2 regions of the Sporomusa aerivorans genome follow, and region 2 is predicted to be linked to the other one. Evidence: a T-box and tRNA genes for the amino acid it is inferred to sense, from the RefSeq annotation. Region 2 holds a T-box; the other holds one or more tRNA genes.
What was found. The T-box of region 2 lies ahead of tyrS (tyrosine--tRNA ligase). A T-box ahead of a tRNA ligase gene usually reads a tRNA of that ligase, here a tRNA-Tyr.
Positions count from the first base shown of each region.

Region 1: it encodes a tRNA-Tyr, which carries the amino acid that the T-box ahead of tyrS (tyrosine--tRNA ligase) is inferred to sense. The anticodon was not compared.

Region 1 is NZ_CP156926.1:440,952-452,732, reverse strand. Features, by position in the region: gene rpoB (DNA-directed RNA polymerase subunit beta) at 1-1,007, opposite strand, end outside; gene rplL (50S ribosomal protein L7/L12) at 1,469-1,843, opposite strand; gene rplJ (50S ribosomal protein L10) at 1,888-2,418, opposite strand; gene rplA (50S ribosomal protein L1) at 2,662-3,366, opposite strand; gene rplK (50S ribosomal protein L11) at 3,431-3,856, opposite strand; gene nusG (transcription termination/antitermination protein NusG) at 3,872-4,414, opposite strand; gene secE (preprotein translocase subunit SecE) at 4,453-4,668, opposite strand; tRNA gene SATMO3_RS02005 (tRNA-Trp) at 4,695-4,770, opposite strand; gene rpmG (50S ribosomal protein L33) at 4,800-4,949, opposite strand; gene tuf (elongation factor Tu) at 5,177-6,379, opposite strand; tRNA gene SATMO3_RS01990 (tRNA-Met) at 6,793-6,869, opposite strand; tRNA gene SATMO3_RS01985 (tRNA-Thr) at 6,885-6,960, opposite strand; tRNA gene SATMO3_RS01980 (tRNA-Met) at 7,190-7,265, opposite strand; tRNA gene SATMO3_RS01975 (tRNA-Tyr) at 7,273-7,357, opposite strand; tRNA gene SATMO3_RS01970 (tRNA-Thr) at 7,461-7,536, opposite strand; gene SATMO3_RS01965 (chemotaxis protein CheX) at 7,661-8,122, opposite strand; gene SATMO3_RS01960 (undecaprenyl-diphosphate phosphatase) at 8,206-9,012, opposite strand; gene SATMO3_RS01955 (NUDIX domain-containing protein) at 9,009-9,527, opposite strand; gene SATMO3_RS01950 (DUF421 domain-containing protein) at 9,627-10,331, opposite strand; gene SATMO3_RS01945 (6-phosphofructokinase) at 10,400-11,497, opposite strand; gene sigH (RNA polymerase sporulation sigma factor SigH) at 11,624-11,781, opposite strand, start outside.
Region 2 is NZ_CP156926.1:3,352,863-3,364,643, forward strand. Features, by position in the region: gene SATMO3_RS15895 (endonuclease MutS2) at 1-997, shown strand, start outside; gene SATMO3_RS15900 (ferredoxin domain-containing protein) at 1,045-1,575, shown strand; gene SATMO3_RS15905 (hypothetical protein) at 1,770-1,967, opposite strand; gene SATMO3_RS15910 (hypothetical protein) at 2,342-2,941, opposite strand; gene SATMO3_RS15915 (YbaB/EbfC family nucleoid-associated protein) at 2,954-3,274, opposite strand; gene SATMO3_RS15920 (hypothetical protein) at 3,412-3,810, shown strand; gene SATMO3_RS15925 (transglycosylase domain-containing protein) at 4,373-6,568, opposite strand; T-box leader at 6,837-7,071, shown strand; gene tyrS (tyrosine--tRNA ligase) at 7,268-8,485, shown strand; gene yunB (sporulation protein YunB) at 8,766-9,476, shown strand; gene SATMO3_RS15940 ((2Fe-2S) ferredoxin domain-containing protein) at 9,680-9,931, shown strand; gene SATMO3_RS15945 ([Fe-Fe] hydrogenase large subunit C-terminal domain-containing protein) at 9,936-11,651, shown strand; gene SATMO3_RS15950 (SpoIIE family protein phosphatase) at 11,651-11,781, shown strand, end outside.

The sequences.
Region 1 (11,781 bases), 2.9 Mb from region 2:
TCTTTTTGCTTAATCCAGGCTTGATGCATCCCCGGACCGTCAAATATTTTTGCGGCGGCAATACGGTCAAGGATACGATCCTCCAGCACAGTGCCTTCTTCGACGACAATTTCCCCGGTTTCTTTATCAGCAAGCGACTGGCCCAATGTTTTCCCCAGCAGACGCCGGCGCCAGCCAAGCTTTTTGCCGAGTTTATAACGACCGACAGTCGCTAAGTCATAGCGTTTGGGATCAAAAAACAGTGATTCCAAAAGCTGAGCGGCATTTTCGACCGTTGGCGGTTCACCCGGACGCAGCCGCTTATATATTTCTACAAGGGCTTCTTCCCTTGAGTCGCTGTTATCCCGTTCCAGCGTCGCCCGGATACGTACATCATCATTAAAGAGCTCGGAAATAACGCCATTGGAGACAAAGCCCAACGCGCGGATGAGGACCGTAACCGGCAGTTTCCGCGTACGGTCAACCCGCACCGACACAACATCGTTGGCATCCGTTTCCAATTCAAGCCATGCGCCACGGTTAGGAATAACGGTAGCATTGTATAGTTTTTTACCGGTAGTATCGATTGTTTCGCCATAATAAACACCTGGCGAACGCACCAACTGGCTGACAATAACGCGTTCAGCACCATTGATAATAAACGTACCATTGTCGGTCATAAGCGGAAAATCGCCCATAAATACTTCTTGCTCTTTGATTTCCTGTGTCTCTTTGTTGTACAGCCGGACGCTGACGCGAAGCGGAGCGGCATAGGTTACATCCCGCTCTTTGCATTCTTCAACATCGTATTTAGGTTCGCCCAGTGTAAAGTTTTCAAAAGACAGGACCAGGTTGCCAGTAAAGTCCTGGATAGGAGAAATATCGCGGAATATCTCCTGTAAGCCTTCCTTAAGAAACCAGTTGTACGAATTCTTCTGGATCTCGATAAGGTTGGGCATGTCCAGCACTTCTTCAATTTTGGCGTAACTATACCTGAACCTTTTGCCCACCGGAACAGGATTAAACATTAACCCCTTCACCCCTTAGCCATTTTGCGCTGACACATTGCGTTAATTGCGCCGGATAACCTGACGGAATTCTGCAAATACTAAGTCAGCAGTTAAATGTTTAAAATAAATACAAAACAAAGCAAGGCTCTATATCTTAGGTAAGGACCTTGCTTTTTTTTTCGATGAAAAACGATTCATCCTCCATTATATTACTATTTCCTGCCATTCCATTATTTATACAGCACAAAATGAAAAAGGCTGCTAAGATATAGCAATATAAACATGTACGGCGATATATAATGGTATCACACATTTTTTGCTATGTCAAGAAAGATTAACCAAAAATGTATGTTTTTTTATAATAGATGGTTGGCGAAGCGCCGGCCTCTATTGTTTTATTCGGCAGAAGGTTCTTGCTGTCCGTAAATAATAAGAAGGAGCACCTGCAGAGGTGCTCCTTACCAGTAATTAAGTTAAAATTACTTAACTTCGACAGTTGCGCCAGCTTCAGTAAGTTTAGCTTTGAGAGCTTCAGCGTCAGCTTTGGAGATTTTTTCTTTAACAGGCTTAGGAGCACCGTCAACCAGATCTTTGGCTTCTTTGAGGCCAAGGCCGGTAACTTCGCGTACAACTTTAATAACGTTGATTTTAGCAGCGCCAGCGTTGGTGAGGATTACGTCAAACTCAGTTTGTTCTTCAGCAGCAGGAGCAGCGCCGCCAGCAGCAGGAGCAGCAGCTACAGCTACAGGAGCAGCAGCAGATACGCCGAATTTTTCTTCGAGAGCTTTTACCAGCTCGGAAAGTTCGAGCACAGTCATTTGCTCAATGGCTTCCATAATTTGTTCTTTAGTCATTTTAAAATACCTCCATAAACTTTCATTTAAATTTGTTTTTTTAGTTACGCAGATTCTTTTTGCTTGCGTACAGCTTCAAGCGCATATACCAGATTGCGCATAGTACCGGAAAGTACGTTGACAAAACCAGCGATAGGAGCCTGGAAACCAGCCAGAACCTGCGAAATAAGAACTTCGCGCGGCGGCAGGTTGGACAGAGCTTTAACACCGTTAGCGTCGATAACTTTACCTTCAACTAAGCCGGCTTTTACTTCCAGAGCCTGTAATTTGTTTTCTTTTACAAATTCGGAAATTACTTTGGCCGGAGCGACAGGATCGGTATATGAAATTGCGATAGCAGTCGGTCCTTCAAGATAAGGATCAAGACCTTCGATGCCAGCTTCTTTAGCAGCAATGCGAGTCATGGTATTTTTAAATACCTTGTACTCTACGCCTGCTTCACGCAGCTTGCGGCGAAGTTTGGTGTCCTGAGCCACAGTCAGACCACGGTAGTTAGTCAAAACCGCACCTTTGGTAGTGCTGAGCTTTTCTTTAATATCGGCAACTGTTTGGATTTTTTCTTGAGTTACAGCCATTAATTTACACCTCCTTACAAATAATCGCCTGACTGCTTAGGAATGCTCAAAGTTTAATCCCGCTAAAACGGAACGGCACAATGAACGTTCAAAAACAATCGAAAATTAAAAGCGGCCTCACGGCATAGACACCGGAGGCCGCGTAAACTCAAGTTACAGTTACACGCTGCAAATCCCCGGCCTCGGCAGGAAAGCGTTCGCGACGCTTTTACAAAACAACCTACTGTCTACAGCCTAGCGGAGCTATTCTTTTTTGCCGGGAGCCTTGAGCGGGTTAACTCTTACACCAGGACCCATTGTTGAGCTTAAGGAGATATTCCGCATATACTGGCCTTTAGCCGCTGCGGGTTTAACCTTAATCAATGTATCAATCAGGGTTTGGAAGTTTTTGAGCAGTTTTTCGCTATCGAAAGATACCTTGCCAATAGGAGCATGGATATTGCCTGCTTTATCGGTGCGGTATTCAATCTTACCGGCTTTGATTTCATTAATGGCACGGGTTACATCAAGCGTAACAGTACCTACTTTGGGGTTAGGCATTAAGCCTTTGGGGCCGAGGATTTTACCAAGACGGCCAACCAATCCCATCATATCCGGCGTAGCTACTGCAACATCAAAATCAGTCCAGCCACCCTGGATTTTTTCCACCATATCTTCAGCGCCGACAAAGTCTGCACCGGCAGCTTCAGCTTCTTTAGCTTTTTCACCTTTGGCGAAAACCAGCACTCGCTTGGTTTTACCTGTACCAAAGGGAAGGACAACAGCACCACGCACCTGCTGATCAGCATGTTTCGGGTCAACACCCAGTTTGACAGCAACTTCTATAGTTTGATCAAACTTGGCGCTAGCTGTTTTCTTAACAAGTTCTACCGCTTCTTCTGGATCATACAGCTTGTCAAGATCAACAAGTTTAGCGGCCTCGATATACTTTTTACCATGTTTAGGCATCTAGTTTTCCTCCTTTGTGGTAATAACGGAAGCACTTAGTCCTCCCACATGAGACGAGACACTATTAGTCTACAATCTCAATGCCCATACTGCGGGCAGTACCCTCGATCATCCGCATAGCGGCTTCTACGCTGGCTGCATTAAGATCCTGCATTTTGGACTCGGCAATTTCCTTAACCTTGTCGCGTTTAACTTTGGCAACCTTCTTTTTGTTAGGTTCACCAGATGCAGTTTCAATACCGGCGGCTTTTTTGAGAAGAATAGCGGCAGGCGGCGTTTTAGTGATAAAGGTAAATGATCTATCCTCAAATACCGTAATCTCAACCGGGATAATCAAACCTGCTTGTTGGGCTGTTCTTTCGTTAAACTCTTTAACAAAAGCCATGATATTGACACCAGCTTGACCAAGCGCCGGACCTACGGGAGGCGCCGGAGTAGCCTTACCAGCGGGAACTTGCAGTTTTACAAGTTTTACAACCTTCTTAGCCATTTATATTACACCTCCTTAATCAACTTTCGCAATTTGCGTAAAATCAAGCTCGACCGGTGTTTCACGACCAAACATGTTGACAAGCACTTTCAGTTTGCCACGATCGGGGTTTATATCAATCACAGTGGCAGACCAGTTTTCAAAAGCACCTGAAGTGATACGTACCAGTTGATTGAGCTCAATATCTATTTTCGGTTTGGCCTCTTCGATACCCATAGACTTGAGGATGTGCTTGACTTCACTTTCGCTCAGCGGAATAGGCTTGGTTCCCGACCCGACAAAACCGGTAACACCCGGTGTATTGCGAACAACATACCAGGAACGGTCAGTGACAATCATTTCTACCAGAACATATCCGGGGAAAACTTTCTTTTTGGCAATTTTCTTCTTGCCATCTTTTATTTCCACTTCATCTTCCATGGGCACAAGCACCCGGAAAACTTCATTCTCCATTCCCATGGAGTGAACTTTTTTCTCCAGATTGGCTTTTACTTTGTTTTCATAACCGGAATATGTATGGATAACATACCATTTTTTCTCGAGTTTTTCGGATTCCATAGCCTCAAGGGACGTAAGACGCCCCCCACCCCCCTAGTCTACTTGATGATAGCCTTTAGCAATTGAGTGAAAGATGTATCAATCACCCAAATTAGAGCCGCAACAACTGCAACCGTCACAAATACAATTCCAGTGAAGGAAATAAGCTCTTGTTTGCCCGGCCATGTTACTTTTTTTAGTTCAGCTTTTACTTCCCGCAAGAATTTCTTCCAGCGCGATGTATTCGTCTGGACAGTTGTTTCCTGGGCGGCCATTTTTCTCACATCCTGTGCGTACATTTTGGCAGGGGCGGCAGGAATCGAACCCGCAACCAACGGTTTTGGAGACCGCTACTCTACCAATTGAGCTACACCCCTACTCTTAGGCTAACAAAATACTGCGCACCTTACTTTGTTTCTTTGTGCGGAGTCTGCTTTTTGCAGAACTTGCAGTATTTGTTGAACTCTAATCTATCCGGGTCGTTTTTCTTGTTTTTATTGGTCTGATAATTGCGTTGTTTGCATTCTGTGCAGGCCAATGTTACCGCGTTGCGCATCCTGTTACACCTCTCTTACCAGTAAATATAGCACTTCGGTCTATTGTCTGACAATCTTTTTTTAAAATGTCACTAATACAATTTATCATAATTATATCAGCATGTCAATAGCCCACAGGCTCGGGTATGCCAGCCAATAATAAAGCAGGGGCTTATCCCCCCGCTTTATCTATTATACACCATTAAATTCACTTTATACCAGTTCTACTTATTCTGCAGAACTCTCGCTACTCGGTAACTGCAGTTACAACGCCGGCGCCAACAGTACGGCCGCCTTCGCGGATAGCGAAACGGAGACCTTCTTCAATAGCGATCGGGGTGATGAGTTCAATGCTCATTTGAATGTTGTCGCCAGGCATAACCATTTCTACACCTTCAGGCAGATTTACAACACCGGTTACGTCGGTTGTTCTAAAGTAGAACTGCGGACGATAGTTGGTGAAGAACGGAGTATGACGGCCGCCTTCTTCTTTGGACAGTACGTATACTTCGCCTTTGAATTTGGTGTGCGGTTTAATGGAACCGGGTTTGGCAAGAACTTGACCGCGCTCGATTTCTTTACGCTCTACACCGCGCAAGAGAGCGCCGATGTTGTCGCCGGCTACGGCTTGGTCAAGAAGCTTACGGAACATTTCCACGCCGGTTACTACGGTGGATTTCGGTTTATCGGTCATACCGACGATTTCGACGGTATCACTTACTTTGATTACGCCACGTTCTACACGGCCGGTTGCTACTGTACCACGGCCGGTGATGGTGAATACGTCCTCGACAGGCATTAAGAAAGGCTTGTCGGTAGCGCGTTCCGGCGTCGGGATGTATGCGTCTACTTGATCCATGAGGTCATGGATTTTGCCGCACCATTCGCATTCGCGTTTTGCGCAGCCGCAGTTAAGTACTTTTACGGCAGAACCGCTGACTACAGGGATGTCGTCGCCAGGGAATTCATAGCTGGACAAGAGCTCGCGAACTTCCATTTCTACCAGTTCCATCAGTTCAGCATCGTCTACCAGGTCGGCTTTGTTTAAGAATACAACCATAGCAGGAACGCCTACCTGGCGGGACAGAAGAATGTGTTCACGGGTTTGCGGCATCGGGCCGTCAGCAGCCGATACAACGAGGATAGCGCCGTCCATCTGAGCAGCACCGGTGATCATGTTTTTAACATAGTCAGCATGGCCCGGGCAGTCAACGTGAGCATAGTGACGAGCCGGGGTTTCATACTCAACGTGAGCGGTGTTGATGGTGATACCGCGTTCTCTTTCTTCCGGGGCTTTGTCGATTTGGTCATAGGCCATGAACTCAGCGCCGCCATGTTTGGCCAGGGTCATAGTGATCGCGGCAGTCAGTGAAGTCTTGCCATGGTCAACGTGACCGATGGTGCCAATGTTAACGTGGGGTTTGTTTCTTTCAAACTTTTTCTTAGCCAATTCTGTGTTACCTCCTTAATTATCCTCACTTGTATTAGTCTACTTTATTATATCCAGGCAAGCTCTCGCTATTGCTCGGCATTAAGTCGATTACCCTGTACAACCGGCTTAGCCACAGGGGCCAGCAACAGTTTCCGCCTTCGCTGCCGCTCGGCATAAGCTGTGTTTACTTTACACCGCTTTCGGGTGTAAGGGTAACATCAGACTTCCGCCTTCGCTGTCGCTCGGCACAAGCCGTGTTTACTTTACACCGCTTTCGGGTGTAAGGGCAACATCGACTTCTGCCTTCGCTGTCGCTCGGCACAAGCCGTGTTTACTTTACAAAACTAGATTATTCTATCTGGGGTATAAAATTCCTGCTAAGTCAGGCGGCAAAACGAAAAAAACCTTACAGATTAACTGTAAGGTTTTTTTGGTGGCGGCGCAGGGACTTGAACCCCGGACACTGCGGGTATGAACCGCATGCTCTAGCCAACTGAGCTACGCCGCCATATTTAAATATAAATGGAGCTAGTGACCGGGATTGAACCGGTGACCTTATCCTTACCAAGGATACGCTCTGCCAACTGAGCTACACCAGCACAAGCAAAACGACTTATTAGCACCCATCTGCGTTGTTGTCACTGCGTGCGCTCCCTCCGACGTACTTCCCAGTACGCGTACTCGTTTCCGCCTAGCATCTGAGTACTACTAAGCCGTTTTGCGGCTTTGAGTCAATGCTGGCTTATCGCAGATAAGATGGGTATGTTTATTCTTTATAAAGCTTCGCTTTATAAAATCGAGTTTTACATAAGCGAAGCGATAGTATCATGGTTGCGGGGACAGGACTTGAACCTGTGACCTTCGGGTTATGAGCCCGACGAGCTACCAACTGCTCCACCCCGCGATGTTATTGGTGGAGGGAGGTGGATTCGAACCACCGAAGTCAAAGACGGCAGATTTACAGTCTGCTCCCTTTAGCCACTCGGGAATCCCTCCAGAATTAATGGGTATTAGGATGTTCCGCACTGCCGCTTGGAACTAAGCGATTCGCACAGGTTTCGCGTTGCTATCGCTCCTAAAAACCTGGCTCACTGCTTAATGGAGCTGGCGATAGGAATTGAACCCACAACCTGCTGATTACAAGTCAGCTGCTCTACCAATTGAGCTACGCCAGCATCGTCTCACGAGAACCGTGCCTCAGTGACAAAATTCATTATATAATAATCCACAATCTATGTCAACATCTTTTTGTTTGGTTATTTTCCCCATATAATCTTGGCTGAGTAGACATTTTTCTATTTAGGAACCTAACCCGATATTCAGTTCAATGAGTTCTGAATCCACCATCAGATTGAGCGCCAAATACTTACTGCTGCTTACCCGCACACTGCAGGCTGAACCCACAACCATACTAGGCGGCGAAATGTCCACCACCATTCCCAACTTTTCAAAGTTTATAGCGGCATTGGCCGTAACCATATTAACCATTTCCGAAATAGCGCTCTGGGCCATGTCGTCTATTTCACAGATCGGCATCCCCATCATCATGGTTGAGGCAACCTTTTTGGCGGTATCTGCCGACATATTGTAGGCCACATTTCCCTGGACTCCTTTGGTAATGCCAATAAGAACAGTCACGCCATGACTTTCCAGCATCTGCTCTTTTACGCTGATTCCACCCCGGTTGATTTCCTTAAAGCCTAATTGCGGCAGAATGGTTGTCACTGCCTCCAAAAAAGGATTAATTAATTTTGCGTCCATATTGCGCTACCTCCTATGAACTATAAGCGTAATGGTGAAAATAGACTTGAACTTGAAGATGTACACGTCATTAATGTGCCTCTTTACCGCCCGAAAAAGTAATAATACGACACACCCGCAATAATAAAGCGATAGTAGGCAAAAGACGCCAGCGTGGAATTATTCAGGAACCGCAAAAACCACACTATTGAAATATAGGCCGTAACAAACGCAACACCAAAGCCAATAGCAAACATCAGAAGGTCACTGCTGCCTAATTGATCCCATATCTTCAGTAAATCATATATGCAGGCCACCAGCATGATGGGAACGGCGATAATAAATGAAAATTCAGCAGCCGCGGTGCGACTCATCCCCAAAAAGAGCCCTCCGGCAATTGTTGAACCCGAGCGGGAAAATCCGGGCCACAGGGATAAAATTTGAAACAAGCCTACCCAAAATGCCTGACTTAGCGTCATGTTGTCTACACTGCGTGTTACCGGACGTTTAGCTGCCTTTTCAGCCACCAGCATAAGCACAGCCCCTGCTACCAGGCCAACGATTACCGTCTGCGGCGCAAACAGAAAAGTTTTGATGGGTTTGTGTAACAGATAGCCGATCCCCATGACCGGTACTATACCGACCAGAACATGCAGAGCCGTCAGGCCGCCACCATAAACACGGAGGCTTTGCGGTTTAAGCATCGCCAAAAATTTATCCCGGTAGAGAATAAACACCGACAAAATAGCCCCAAGCTGGATAAATACTTCAAACACGCTGGCTTTTTCGCCTTCAAAACCAAGTAATGAGCCTACCAAAATCATATGCCCGGTCGACGATACCGGCAAAAATTCTGTCAAACCTTCAACTACGCCTATAACTACAGCAATTATATTATCGCTCAACGTCATTCTCCTTCGTTAGTTCTATCCACCTGCAGCATGGCAATAACCTGACCATCAGTCGGGAATGCCAGCTCAGGTACTCTATCTAACGGAAAATAGGCTACCCGGTCCAAATCATCACCCGGCTGAAGAACGCCCCCTCTGATTTCTGCTTCAAACCACACGCCAACAGTATGGACCGACGGATTATGAAAGTTTGATAAGACCGTGTATACTTTTCCTGGTTCGATAATTAAGCCGGTCTCCTCAAGAAACTCCCGCCTGACAGCATCACGGATATCCTCATCATATTCAACATAGCCGCACGGTATGCACCACAAGCCGGGGAAACTGGCGTTTGCGGCTCTCCGTCCCAGCAAAATCTCCCTGTCTTTCCGGATAATAGCCGCCACGCCAACAATCGGATTCTCATACATCGTATAACCGCACGATTCACAGACCAGACGCTCACGCTCACCAACCTGGCGATAATTTAATTTGCCGCCACACTTGGGGCAAAAATAGAACCGTTGCTTTTTCATAATTTCCCTCCGATAGCACGATGTTACTATTTTACCATATTTCGACTAAATATCCCGTAAAAAATTAAAAAATTTAATACAAAGTTAAAGCCCGGGGCTTTAGTGTAAAAAAACACCCTGTTCCCGGGCCTCTTCATGGATTACATGCAACTGCTTATTTTGATCCATAAAAGCAATAAAAACATTATGAATACTGTCTTGATGCTGCCGCCGGAACTCTTTGATTTGCTGCGCGGAAAAGCCCAGCTCGGTCAAAGTGCGTTCCTGAAGTTTGCCCTCCAAAATCACCGGTACCAGGATACTGTTCGGGCTAACGCTGAAATTCATCTGGCTGGGCGTCAGCGGCATATGTTCAGCTTTTTTCAACACACTTAATTTGCTATGCGGCTCCAAAATAGCCATTTCAACCGTCGTTATATCAAATACGTCCTTTTCCCGCAACAGCTGCAGCAGTATCTCCACAGGCATATGTACTTTGCGCAGATTCTCCTTGATAATCTGACCGTTTTGCACAAGCAGCAGCGGCTTGAAATTTATTTTTCGATTAAACGGACGAATCTTTATACTCAGCCAGCCAAAGAGCAACTGCATACAGCCAAGCGCCAAAAGTGCGATAAGGGCACTGGCAAGCTCAATCCGGTGATCCACGATAAGTGCACCGGCTACAGCCCCGATTGTAATCGAGGCCAAGAAATCAAACGTACTGAATTCGCCGAGTTGCCGGCGGCCAACCGCCAGCATGATAACAAGCAAAACACCCATTCCGGCAACTACTCTAAAAAGAGTAATACCCAATGTTTCCATCCGAGCCCTCCATTGCCTAGGCAAAAACTATGCAATATTTGGGCATAGTATATCCAGCTTAAATACTTTTAGTCACCGAAACAGATGCCGATTGCCCTGCCTGCCCGCAACAGTTCATCATCAGCGGTTACGTTATGCGCTTTACCGGCGATATCTGCAATGGGCACACGGATAATCCGGTTTTTCTGCAAGGCTACCATATTGCCGAAAGCCCCGGCGAGCACACAGTCAACAGCGGCAACACCATAGCGGGTGGATAACACCCGGTCAAAAGCAGTCGGTGTACCTCCCCGTTGTACATGTCCCAGCACAGTGCAGCGCGATTCTATGCCGGCAAGACGTTCAATCTCCCTGGCTAGCTTCTCGCCGGCCCCGCCTAAACGGATTTTTTCCTGACTCCCTTCTACAATACGCCCTACTGATATTTCGCCACCGCGGGGATACGCTCCCTCAGCAATAACAACAAGGCTAAACTGACGGCCGCGTTCCTGCCGCTCTTTAATTTTGGCAATAACTGAATCCAGGTTAAAAGGTATCTCCGGTATCAAAACGCAGTCTGCCCCGCCAGCCATTCCGGCATGCAGGGCTATCCAGCCGGCGTATCGGCCCATAACCTCAAGCACCATGACCCGGTGATGTGATTCCGCCGTAGTATGCAGCCGGTCCAGGGCCTCAGCAGCAACGCCAACCGCAGTGTCGAAACCAAAAGTGCGTTCTGTTCCGGGTATATCATTATCAATGGTTTTCGGAACAGCAACTACTGGCAGGCCTAACTGGTAAAACTCCGCGCCGATTTTAAGCGTACCGTCGCCGCCAATAACAACAAGCGCCTGGATGTCCGCCTGCCGCAGATTAGCCAACGCTTGTCCGGACATATTTTCATAGACAACCTGCCCGTTGCGGCTTACTGGATAATTAAATGGATTATCCCGATTGGTTGTCCCCAGCATGGTGCCGCCACGCGGCAAAATACCGGCGACACTGACATCTGTCAGCTCACACATCTGGTTTTCCACCATACCGCCAAAACCGTTCCTGATGCCCCATACTGCCAGTCCCCGGCCAAGGGCGCTTCTCACGACAGCCCGGATTACCGCATTAAGCCCTGGCGCGTCGCCGCCACCGGTAAGTACTGCGATTGTTTTTACACTTGTTGTGTTCAACACGGATCACCTCATTTATAGTATGTGCAAAGACGTATGAAATAGAGGAAACACAGCCGCACTTCCGCAAGGAGATATATTTGCCGATAATGAAAAAATGACACCTTACTGGTGTCATTTCATACTGCGTTACTCTTCGTATCTATCACTATAATTGGCTAAATCAGTCTGAGTTTCCTTATTAAGGCTACTAAGACCTTTATACATACCGCGGATGTCAGTGTCTTCACCGCGGTTTTCCAGATAGCGTTCCAACTTACGTTTTACCCGTTGTAATGCATTGTCGA
Region 2 (11,781 bases):
CTATACCAGACATGGTATTGAAAATGCGAGCGTAGAATTTGATATACAAACATTGCGCCCCACATATAAGCTGCTTATCGGCATTCCCGGGAGCAGTAACGCATTTGCCATAAGTCACCGCCTGGGATTGTCACATAACATTATTAACCGTGCCAAAGAATTAATTAATAAGGAACATGCCGATTTTGAAACTGTTCTTCAGGCTTTGGAAGAGCAGAAGAAGTCATTTACTTCCCGGCTTGATGAGATTTCGCGCATCGAACAGGCATTAACCAGAACCAAAGAAAAAGTCGCCGAGCAGGAACGTACACTTACTGAAAAACGTACAGCAGTATTGGCAAAAGCGCAAGAGGAAGCGGCAGCTGTAATCCGCCAGGCCAGAAGAAATGCAGAGGAGATTATTACTGAACTGAAGGCTCAATTCTCTGAGCATAGCAGTAGACATCGGCAAAACGCAATTGAAGATGCCAGGCGAAGGTTAAAGGCCAGCAGCAGCGAAGTGCAGGAATTTGACCTCAAAGAGCCGGCCGACTTGGATTTTGCGGCCGGTATGATTAAGCCGGGAATGCAGGTTTATGTCTCAACATTAAAACAAAAAGGAGAAATAATTGCTGTAAATGGTCTAGAGGTGACAGTGCAAATGGGCATATTAAAGCTCACGGTACCATTAGGTTCCTGCCGGTTGCTGGACGAAGCCTCAAAGCCGCAAAAATTGCCGGTAAGCCAAAAGGTTACTGTGGGTAGGGTCGCGGCTGCAAAAAGACAGATTGATATTCGCGGTCTGACAATAGAAGAAGCGGAACTGGAGCTTGATAAATATATCGATGAAGCTTTACTGTCAGGGCTGAATGAGGTTCTTATTATCCATGGCAAGGGCACAGGGGCGCTCCGCAAAGGAGTAAAAGAGTATCTTGCCAATCATCCGCATGTTGCGGCTGTTCGTGTAGCCGAGCTTAATGAAGGCGGTACAGGGGCAACTGTAGCTAAATTAGCTTAGTATTTAGATTGTTTATTTCAACAAAAAAATGACTGGGGGAGAGAAAAATGATCATTCAGGGGAAAGAACTCGAGCAACGGGCTGTCGAGCAGGTAGCTGAGCTCATGTGTGCCGCGGCCCGCACAGCGCCGAAAGGGCGTGGGATTGACAATCTGGTAGTATTGGTGGTAAAAGGCAGGGCAAAAGATCAGCTGGTTGAAGAAATGAAAAGAATCGCGAAGGAAAGCGGTGCACAGTTTTTCGATCGTGACGCAAACTGCCTGGAAAAGACACAGTTGGCTGTTTTATTAGGCCAGAAGGTTAAGCCGATGGGCGTAAATCCATGCGGTTACTGCGGCTTTAATAACTGTAAGGAAAACACTGAAAAATCGGGCTTATGCGCTATAAGCATTGGTGATTTGGGAATTGCCGTCAGCTCTGCTGCGGCCGTTGCTGCAGAGCATCATATTGATAACCGGATCATGTTTTCAATAGGCCGTGCTGCATTAAACCTTGCAATATTCGATGATGATGTAAAAATCGCTTACGGTATCCCGCTCAGCGTTTCCGGTAAAAGTCCCTTTTTTGACCGGTCCTAAATAATAAACGGGGGTTCACTTCAGAGTGAACCCCCGTTTATTATTTGTCCGCCCAGCCGGGACGCCGATCTTTAGGATAATATCCCAATGAGAGCAAGCGCGGTATTATTAGGCAAGACTTCTCTAGCTAAAAAGCTGATGAAAAATATGGATAATTATTTTATATAAAAGTTAAGTTTGCTCTTTCGCAGTAATTAAATTTTTTTCGACTTACATTTCCGGGCGAATGCAATATATTCGTTTAAGTAACTTACAACATGTTCTATCTGGGATTGGGACATATTTTCCAGATTGCCCTTATCAATAGCTTCCTCTAATATAGTATTTAACTGATGAGGTAGATAACCGATATCGGCTAATTCTTCTATGAGAGAATTTATGCGTGAATCCATAAATTATTGACACCACCTTGCCTCTTCTTCGACTAAAGTCCCAAAAAACTAGGACTCTAGTCATAGTTTATTATAGCAGGTTGCAATGTTCATTTCCACTATTTTCCATAGAAAAAATTCGAAATATAGTGACAGTTTTAGAAACTTCATTATTCTATATTCTATAATTCTACGAATTCTGCGGGAATATTCCCGTTTGTTAATCATTCTGAATCGTGCATGACCTGGCGATTAACACCAGGAGATAACTGTAACACTTACTGACTGTCTGAACTGGTATTGAATATCTTATATGACTGCCAGCAGCCTCCTGCGTAAGCGGGCGGCATCATTATAAACAGGAAATGAGGGAGTAATAACTCCCTCACCTTAAATTAAAAATTATTCTTCCAGTTTAAATACCTGCCGTAATTTTTTCCTTCGAGTTCTTCTGCATCATCACTACTTGTTGACGCCGGCTGAGGCCTTGGCGGCGCTTCAGACCGCTCTGGCGCCGCGGCAGGCGGCGCTGCATTTTCCGAGGTTTGCCTTGGCGCTTCCTGCTTTGCTTCGACTTTTGATTCAGCTTTGGGTTCACTCTTCGGTTTTTCTTGCGAAGAACCACCGCCGCCAAGATTATTGAGTAAACCCAAAACGCTCCCAATTGTACTGGGATTCAGCTTTGACTTAAGCTGGGGACTATTTAACAAAGGCAACAGTGACATCAAAGCATCTGGTGGAAGACCACCGCCACCTTCGGCGCCTTTTGTCAGATCCCCCAGTAATTTATGTAGAGGATTGCTATTAGCCGCGGGCTGATTTTGTTGAGGTACGTTGACCGGCTGATTGCGGCTGGTTATGGAAAACAGGCATAGCAATGATAAAACGGTTATAAGACTGTCAATCCCGGTGCCAGCGCTCACACTGGCATCCAACATACGGGTTATAGAATGTAACAGTGACGAAGACCCGATATTATCGGTGTCATTCGGCATAAGACCGCCTCCTCAAAACATGCCGGGAATTTTAGGCAAATTTAAATCTGTGGCGAGTTTACTCATCGCAGCTTGATTTAAATCACGTGATTTGGCTAGGGCATTATTTATTGTTGCCAGTAGCAAATCCTGCAGTAAGGCGGTATTCTCCGCCGTAAGGTATTTGCTGTTCAGTTGAATGCTAATTAGCTCCTGCTGACCATTGACGATTATTTTAATAACATCACCGCTCGATACTTCGACTCTTTCCTGTTTGAGCTGATCCTGAGCATTATCCACATTTTGCTGTACTTTTTTTACCATTTCCATAATATTGCCAAACTGTTCAAACACTGTCACGCACCTCCTATATTTCTATCTAATTTATTCAGTTACAGAATTTTTGTGAGTGTCCAAACTTAAAATAGAAACCAATTCCCAACGTACTTCATATATTGGATTAGAAAAAACCATTTGAAGGTGGTGGAAATATGCGCGTGAGAAAATTTCGCCATAACACAGGGGAACCGCCTGCGGAAAGACCGGACAAAGCCACCAAGGAACCGCCTGAAAAGAAGGAACAGCCGCCCGAAAATACACCAGCCGTTTTGCCAGCTAAGCCATCGCCGAAAAATGCCAAATCACGCGGTCCTGCAGCTTTCCTGCGGCAAATAGCAGCAAACCCGAATTTCAATATTCAATTAATGGTAATCATCTTATCTTTGGCTTCTGAAAACATTTCTATGGACAGACGAATTGATTCTATGTCTTCTACTGTAGATAAAATACGGAGTATAACTGATGTAATCACTAATACTATGCAATCGGTTAAAGTAGCTTCAGAGGCTCCCAAACAGATAAGAAGGCTATTCGATGTAGAGAAAGAGTAGCAGACAATAGTAGGCAGTGCCTGTAACACTTCCAAATTGAAATGTATATATTGAAGTAGAAGGGCAGGCTAAACTAAACTACGCCCTCATTAAGGATATATATGATTAAGGAGGTAGTTTAAATGTCTCGTTGTGGATTCGGCGGTCGCGGTTTTGGCGTTATCTGGATTATCATAATAATCCTGCTTTTGTTCTTCTTTGAAGGCGACGACACTACTCTATAATCTTATTGCTTATATTTAGGAGCAGACTTGTTTCCAGCCTGAAAATCACGGGCGGTTCGGTAGAAACTGCCAGAGTGATGACCCTGAAAAAGAAAAATTCATATATTGCATTAAAGAAGAAAACCACTCTTTGAAATGGGACGTGGATTGGCGGCGACGGTGGTTTGTCAACAGTTGGATAATAATTATTATCATTATTATTCTGTTATTCTGGCTTTGTGAGAGGATACCATAACAACCTGCTAATGGTCTTACTAGAGTATATGCTTGAGCAGAAAAAAACACGCGTACTTTTACGCGTGTTTTTTACATTTTTAAAAGAAAGTACAACCGGTATATTAATTTTTCTTATCAATATCATTAGCTTTGGGCGGTGGCGGCGGCGGTAAAGGCATGGCTGAATTCTTATCATTTTTACCAGGCGGCGGCGGTAAGGTTTTTTCTATGTCGGCGGAACTGTCACCGTTATGTCCGGTTGAGTCCGCTTGTTTACCGTCTTTATTATCCTTATCTTTGCCGTCCTTGTTGTCTTTACCATCTTTGGCGGTTACAGCAGAAACTTTGGTGGGCTGAGTGCCTTCTACAAAAATTTCGGTACGGCCATCCTGATTCTCAGGATCATTCAGGAGCAATCCATCTTTGGCGGAAACTCTGGCGGCGACAATACCGGAAGGTTTAACAAAATCACGCGCCACATATTTTGCCGCGGCGGTATTCATAAAATTTCGCCAGATAGTGGCCGGTATAGTACCGCCGGTAACACCGCTTAGATACTCTGAGTTATCATGACCAATCCAGACAGAAGCAACTAAATCGGGGGTAAAGCCCACAAACCAGGCATCTTTGTAATCACTGGTAGTTCCTGTTTTACCGGCTGCCGGACGGCCAAAATAAGCTCCGGTGCCTGTACCGTTGGTCATAACGCCCTTCAGCATATTGGTAAGCAGGTAGGCGCTGCGCTCATTGACAACCACTTTTTCTTTGGGAATGTACTCTTCCAGGACTTTGCCATTGCGGTCGACAACTTTAACAATTGCAGTAGGTTCTACCCGTATACCGCTGTTGGCCAAGACACCGTAGGCACTGGCAATTTCCAGCGGAGTAACGCCACGGGTTAGACCGCCGAGCGACATAGCCAGGTTACGGTCGTTGGTATCCCCTTTCAATACCAGCGTGGAAATGCCCATTTGTTGCGCATAATATAAAGTTTTATCAATACCGACCTGCTGGGCAAGTTTAACAGTCACCACATTAAGCGACTGCTCAAGCGCAGATCGCATAGTTACCGGCCCGCGAAATTTCCGGTCATAATTGACAGGAGACCAGCTGCCAAAAGATACAGGACTGTCATCGACGATACTGGCAGGTGTGAGCCCGCTTTCAATAGCAGCTAAATAGACAAACGGTTTAAATGCGGAACCTGGCTGTCGTTCGGCCAGAACAGCGCGATTAAACTGGTCGTTGCCGCGTCCGCCTACCATTGCCTTAATATGTCCGGTATGCGGATCGATAGCCACCAGAGCTCCCTGAGGCTGCTTAATACCATTTTCGGTGCGGCGGGTAGGCAACTCGTCCATTGCGCTTTCAGCAGCTTTTTGCATTTCCAGATCTAACGTTGTATACACTTTTAAGCCGTCTTTATACACTGCGTCCGCGCCGTATTTTTCGATAAGTTGCTGTATTACATAGTCAGTGAAATAGGAAGCGGTTGTGTTGTTCGTAACTGTACGGTTAGCCAGTTTTATTTCTGTATTCCGGGCTTTAGCAGCTGTTACCGCATCAATGTAGCCGTACTTGACCATCTGGTCAAGTACGGTAGACTGGCGTTCCTTAGCGGCTTTCAAATTGCTTGAAGGTGAGTAGTAGTTGGGACTTTTCGGTATACCGGCGATCATAGCGCATTCGGCCAGATTCAAATCCTCTACATTTTTCCCAAAATAAACCTGGGCTGCTGTTTGCACCCCGTAAGCACCTTGACCAAAATAAATCTGATTCATATACATTTCTAAAATTTCATTTTTACTGTACTGTCGCTCAATTTGTAAAGATAGGAAGGCTTCCTGGATTTTACGTTTAATTGTCTGCTCCTGAGATAGCAGCGCATTCCTGGCCAACTGCTGCGTAATGGTACTGCCGCCTTCCGAAATTCCCCTATCTGTCATGTTTGACCAAATAGCGCGCAAAATACCGCGCGGGTCAATGCCGCTATGCTGATAAAAGCGGACATCTTCGGCTGCAACAAAGGCATCCTGAAGATTTTTCGGTATCTTGTTTATAGAAACAGGCAAGCGGTTTTCAACAGAATGTATCGTGGTAATTAATTTACCGCTGGTGTCAAAAATCTGCGAAGAAACAGCAGGGCGTATCTCACCTTTCAGGCTGGGCATAGTATGGATGCTGGCTGTTAAAAAACCTAAGCCGGCTCCCGTCAACATAACTAGGAACACGAGGACAGCAATTATCGTGACTGTTCGAGTATTCTTTTTTGGTCGCCGTCTACCGGGTTCCTTAGTTTCATTATTATTATCTTGCATGATTTCCTCCCTCTACAGATTCAGTTGCAAAAGCATTAGATTGGTCTGGCGAAATTAAGTAAAAAGGATTAGATTCGCTAATCATTATATCACAAAAAAACAATAGATAGGGTATTTGTTTGCTAACTGTTTGCAATATTAGAGCTTCCATGATATAATGCGGCTTGAAGAATGGTTTTTTCCATGATTTTAAGTTTTCGCTTATCTATAGTATGACTAAAATTGACAATAATTCTAGGTTACGGTATATTAAATAATATATTATATGTTAAATGCAATGATTAGGATAAGTAGGGCAGCTAAACTTTTCAGAGAGCCGGGGGACGGTGAAACCCGGCAGGTAAAACTGACTGAATACACCTATGAGCAGCAGGCTGAAGCTATAAGGCGAGTAAGCTGTGCCGGTGCGCCGCCGTTACATGGCTGGAAAAGAAGTTGTCAACTTCACTGAGTGGCTGTTATAGCAACAAGGGTGGTACCGCGGGCAAAAACCCGTCCCTGACCAGGGACGGGTTTTATTTTCCTGATAGGAAGTTTAACTTTCGTCCGGATAAGGGCAACAGCAGCTTTTTTTCCTCGCCAAAGGCCGGCGCAGCCTATCCCGCCAGAAACTGTAAAGCTTTCCCGCTGATATTAAGGTCACAATACCGTATTTATTTACCGGGATGAATCCGGACAATCAAGGAGGATCGTATAACGATGTCTGTACTAGATATTCTCAAAGAACGTGGATTTGTCCAACAATTAACGCATGAAGATGAAATTGCAGAACTGCTGGCTAAAGAAAAAATTACTTTTTATATTGGCTTTGACCCTACGGCCGATAGTTTGCATGTTGGACATTTTCTGGGCATGATGGTTATGGCCCATATGCAGCAAGCCGGTCATCGCCCTATTTGTTTAATTGGCGGCGGTACCGCCATGGTGGGGGACCCCTCCGGTAAGGCTGATATGCGCAAAATGCTGACCATTGAGGATATTCAGCATAATGGTGAGCGTTTCAAAAAGCAAATGCAGCGTTTTATTGACTTTTCGGATGGAAAAGCGTTAATGCTAAATAATGCCGAATGGTTATTGGATCTCAACTATGTGGAGTTTCTGCGGGATATAGGCGTACACTTCTCGGTTAATCGCATGCTGACGGCCGAATGCTTTAAGCAGCGCATGGATAAAGGCTTGTCTTTTCTGGAGTTTAACTACATGCTCATGCAGGGCTACGATTTTCTGGAACTTAACCGCCGGTGTAATTGCATCATGCAAATGGGTGGTGATGACCAGTGGTCGAATATTCTGGCCGGAGCCGATCTTATTAGGCGTAAGGAAAGTAAACCGGCCTACGGTTTAACTTTTACTTTACTGACTACCAGTGACGGGCGCAAAATGGGTAAGACGGAAAAAGGCGCCTTATGGCTGGATGCAGCGAAAACGTCCCCTTATGATTTTTATCAATACTGGCGCAACATTGATGACGCCGATGTTGAAAAGTGCCTGGCACTGCTAACCTTTTTGCCGATGGAGGAGGTTAGGCGTCTAGGCGGCCTGAAAGATAAGGAAATCAATATCGCCAAACAAATCCTGGCCTATGAGGTTACCAAACTTATCCATGGTCCGGATGAAGCCGATAAAGCTAAGCAGGCCGCCGAGGCGCTGTTTGGTGGCGCCGGCAATCTGGAAAATGTACCGACGGTATCCTTTTCTGCAGAGATGATTGGTTCAAAGCTGTTGGATGTTCTTACAAGTACGAAGATTATTCCTTCCAAAAGTGAAGGACGGCGCCTGGTGCAACAAGGCGGACTGTATATAGGCGATGCCAAAGTATCTGATCCGGATTTTATTCTCTCGGCTGACCTCTTTGAAAATAATAGTCTTTTGATACGCAAAGGCAAGAAAAACTATCACCGAATTATTATTGAGTAATATAATATAATAGACCTGGCTGCAATTCTGCACCAGGTCTGTTTTTATTTATCCGATGACTAACTCGCTCTAAAACTCCCGCCTCTGCAGGCGGTAGTAAGAGCGACTAAGTCCCTGGATAATTCCGACTAAGGTTCAGATGGGATTAAAACCCCATCTGAACCTAGTCACCATTTATATAATTTTCCATACCAGATATGCATATTTTGTAACCAAAAAACGGTTTTCCCCATATATATAATAATCATACTGCGCAACAGTGTTTAAGGAGGGGGACGACATGCGTTTTTCCGTACGGCGCAGACGTACAATCCACCTCTTTCCATTTATATCTATATTGCTCATAGGCTTGCTGATTTTCTTTTTCTGGCAGGTTGAAACCCACTTAAAACCAACACTGATGGCTATAGCCGAAACAAGAGCAACCCTCATCGCGACCCAATCCATTAATAAGGTTATCAACAGTCAGGTAAGCCTTACAGTTGATCCCAAAACACTACTAAATGTTACTTTGGATGAGCGGGGAAGAGTGGTGCTGATACAACCTAATACTATGGAGTTTAACCGTTTGGGAGCTGATACAACCATAAAAGTGCAAGAGGCCTTAAAAGAAATAACCGAAGAAAAAATACATATTCCCATCGGTCAGGTACTTGGCAGTCAATTGCTGGCAAGTATGGGCCCCAAGATTACGGTTACGATTATCCCCATGGGGACAGTCCAGGTAAAAGTCATTGATAAATTTGAACAAGCCGGTATCAATCAAACCAGGCACATGGTTTATCTGGTTGCCACTACGCAAATACGTATTGTGGTCCCATTGGTAAGTCAAAGCGTCAGTGTTAACACGCAGGTGCCCATCGCTGAATACGTTGTTGTCGGTGAAGTCCCCAATACGTATGTCCAGTTCCCGTTCCCGCTGGAAAACGATATGTTCAATGGCAATGGCGGTAATAATGCTCCCGAAACCAAAACTAACAGTCAATCCTAAGGTAATATGTGAAAAAGCCATGAAGAACTTCTAGTCTTCATGGCTTTTACTTTGTTTCCGCCTTTATAGAGCATCTAAGTTCACATGAAAGTTTAGTTTACTTTTTAAAACATTATTGAGAACATTTTCAGACTAGTATAAATCTAAGAAATAGTATATAATCAAAAGTGATTTATTTCACATGTAAATATTGAGGTGTAGTTATGTTTAAACTGTCAATCTGTTTTGGAAGCGCCTGTCATCTGCGAGGCGCCTACAGTGTGTTAAACGCCTTTAAGGCTTTGATCGACAAATATCAGGTCCAAAGTGAAATTGATGTTGAAGGAAACTTTTGTCAGGGCAAATGCACCGAGGGTGTGGTTATTAAGGTCAATGACGAGATTATTACTAATGTTGCCAGAGAAAAAGTTTATGACATTTTTATGGAAAAAGTGTTAGGGGGAGAACGCCATTAACACTATAACAACACACAAAGTAAATTGCCGGGACTGTTTCCGCTGCGTACGGTCTTGTCCTGTCAAAGCAATCGGCATTGCCAAAGGTCATGCCCGCGTCATTGAGGAAAGGTGCATTTTGTGCGGGCGCTGTGTCATTGAATGTCCGCAAGAAGCCAAACAAGCCGACTGCCAGTTGGAGAAACTAACAACAGCTATCCAGAATGGTAAACAAGTAATCCTTAGCCTGGCGCCCTCATATATAGCTGCATTCCCCGAGTATACCCAGGAAAATCTGTTTCAGTCACTGACTGCCGCCGGCATTTACTCAGTCGCTGAAACGGCCGAGGCCGCTGTCATAATTTCAGAAGTTTACGGCACCTATATACTGCCCGGTTCAAAGGGTGATCTAACGCATGATCCAGTCATTTCATCGTGCTGTCCGGTAATTGTTAATACGATCGAAAGATATTACCCACAGTTGATTCCTAACCTTGCCCCTGTAATATCACCGATGCTGGCTCATGCTAAACTGCTAAAAAAACAGTATGGGCAGGAAGCCTTCGTGGTGTTTGCAGGTCCTTGCATCGCTAAAATTCGGGAGGGCAGCTCACTAGATTCCCAACTGGATGCTGTCATAACCTTCGAGCAGCTAAGACTCTGGCTAACACAACAGCCCGTACAAGAATTGTGTCCGGTAGTGAAGCAAGCTGTTCCATCAGCCGTTGCACCAGCTTTTGCAGGCCGCTGTTTTCCGGTGGCCGGTGGATTAGTTATGCCATTTCATACGCAGGACAACAGTGATGATGTAATAGTTGCCGATGGAGTAGAAAAATGCCTGGAAGTATTGGAAGGATTGATCAATCGGGAGATTTCCCCGAAGTTTATTGAAGCCATGGCCTGTCCAGGCGGATGTATCGGCGGTCCGGCCATAGGCATTCGCCATTTGGCACCGACAAAACGCAATAAAGTGCTTGCATATGCCAGAAGTTCGCAGGATGTGAAACTCTCAAAGGAAGTCCCGGCAGACCTGTTTTTATTCCGGGCTTATCAGGCAAAACCGATTAATGCGGTAATCCCAACAGAAGATGAAATAAAAGAAATTCTCAAGCAAACAGGAAAATTTGCGCGCAAAGATGAAAAAAATTGCGGCGCATGTGGTTATGATACCTGCCGTACTAAAGCGATAGCCGTCTTCCAGGGGCTTGCCGAGCTTGATATGTGTGTACCGTACATGCGTTCCAAAGCAGAGTCATTCGCTAATATTATTGTTGAAAATTCATTAAATGCAATCATAGCTGTAAATGAAAAAATGATAATCAAGGAATTTAATCCTGCCGTTACCCGGATGTTTGGAGCTAAGCAACCAATCTACAAGGGAATTAGCCTTACCGAACTGTTTGATTGCACTGATTTCATTGCCGCCGCAAAATTTGGCCATAAAATTGTCGGCAAACGGGTTGAATACCCGGGGTACGGGATTGTTACAGAACAGATGATTATTCCGGTACCGGCTCATGGATTGGTTATTGCAATCATTACTGATGTAACCGCTCATGAACAAAGAAACAGGGAACTGCAGCAAATGAAACTAAACACGGTGGAAAAAGCAACCGAGATTATTAATAAGCAAATGCATGTTGCCCAGGAGATAGCCGGCCTTTTGGGCGAAACAACGGCTGAAACCAAATCAGCACTGCTGGAATTGATTATGCTGATAAAAGGCAAGGGGGAACCCTGATGCAAAAACTTCATGCAGAGTTTGGTCTGGCTCAATTATCTAAAGTCGGAGAAGAACTGTGCGGTGACAATGTTGATATTGTAAGAACGCCTGAGGCGACTATCATAGTAATGTCAGACGGGCTTGGCAG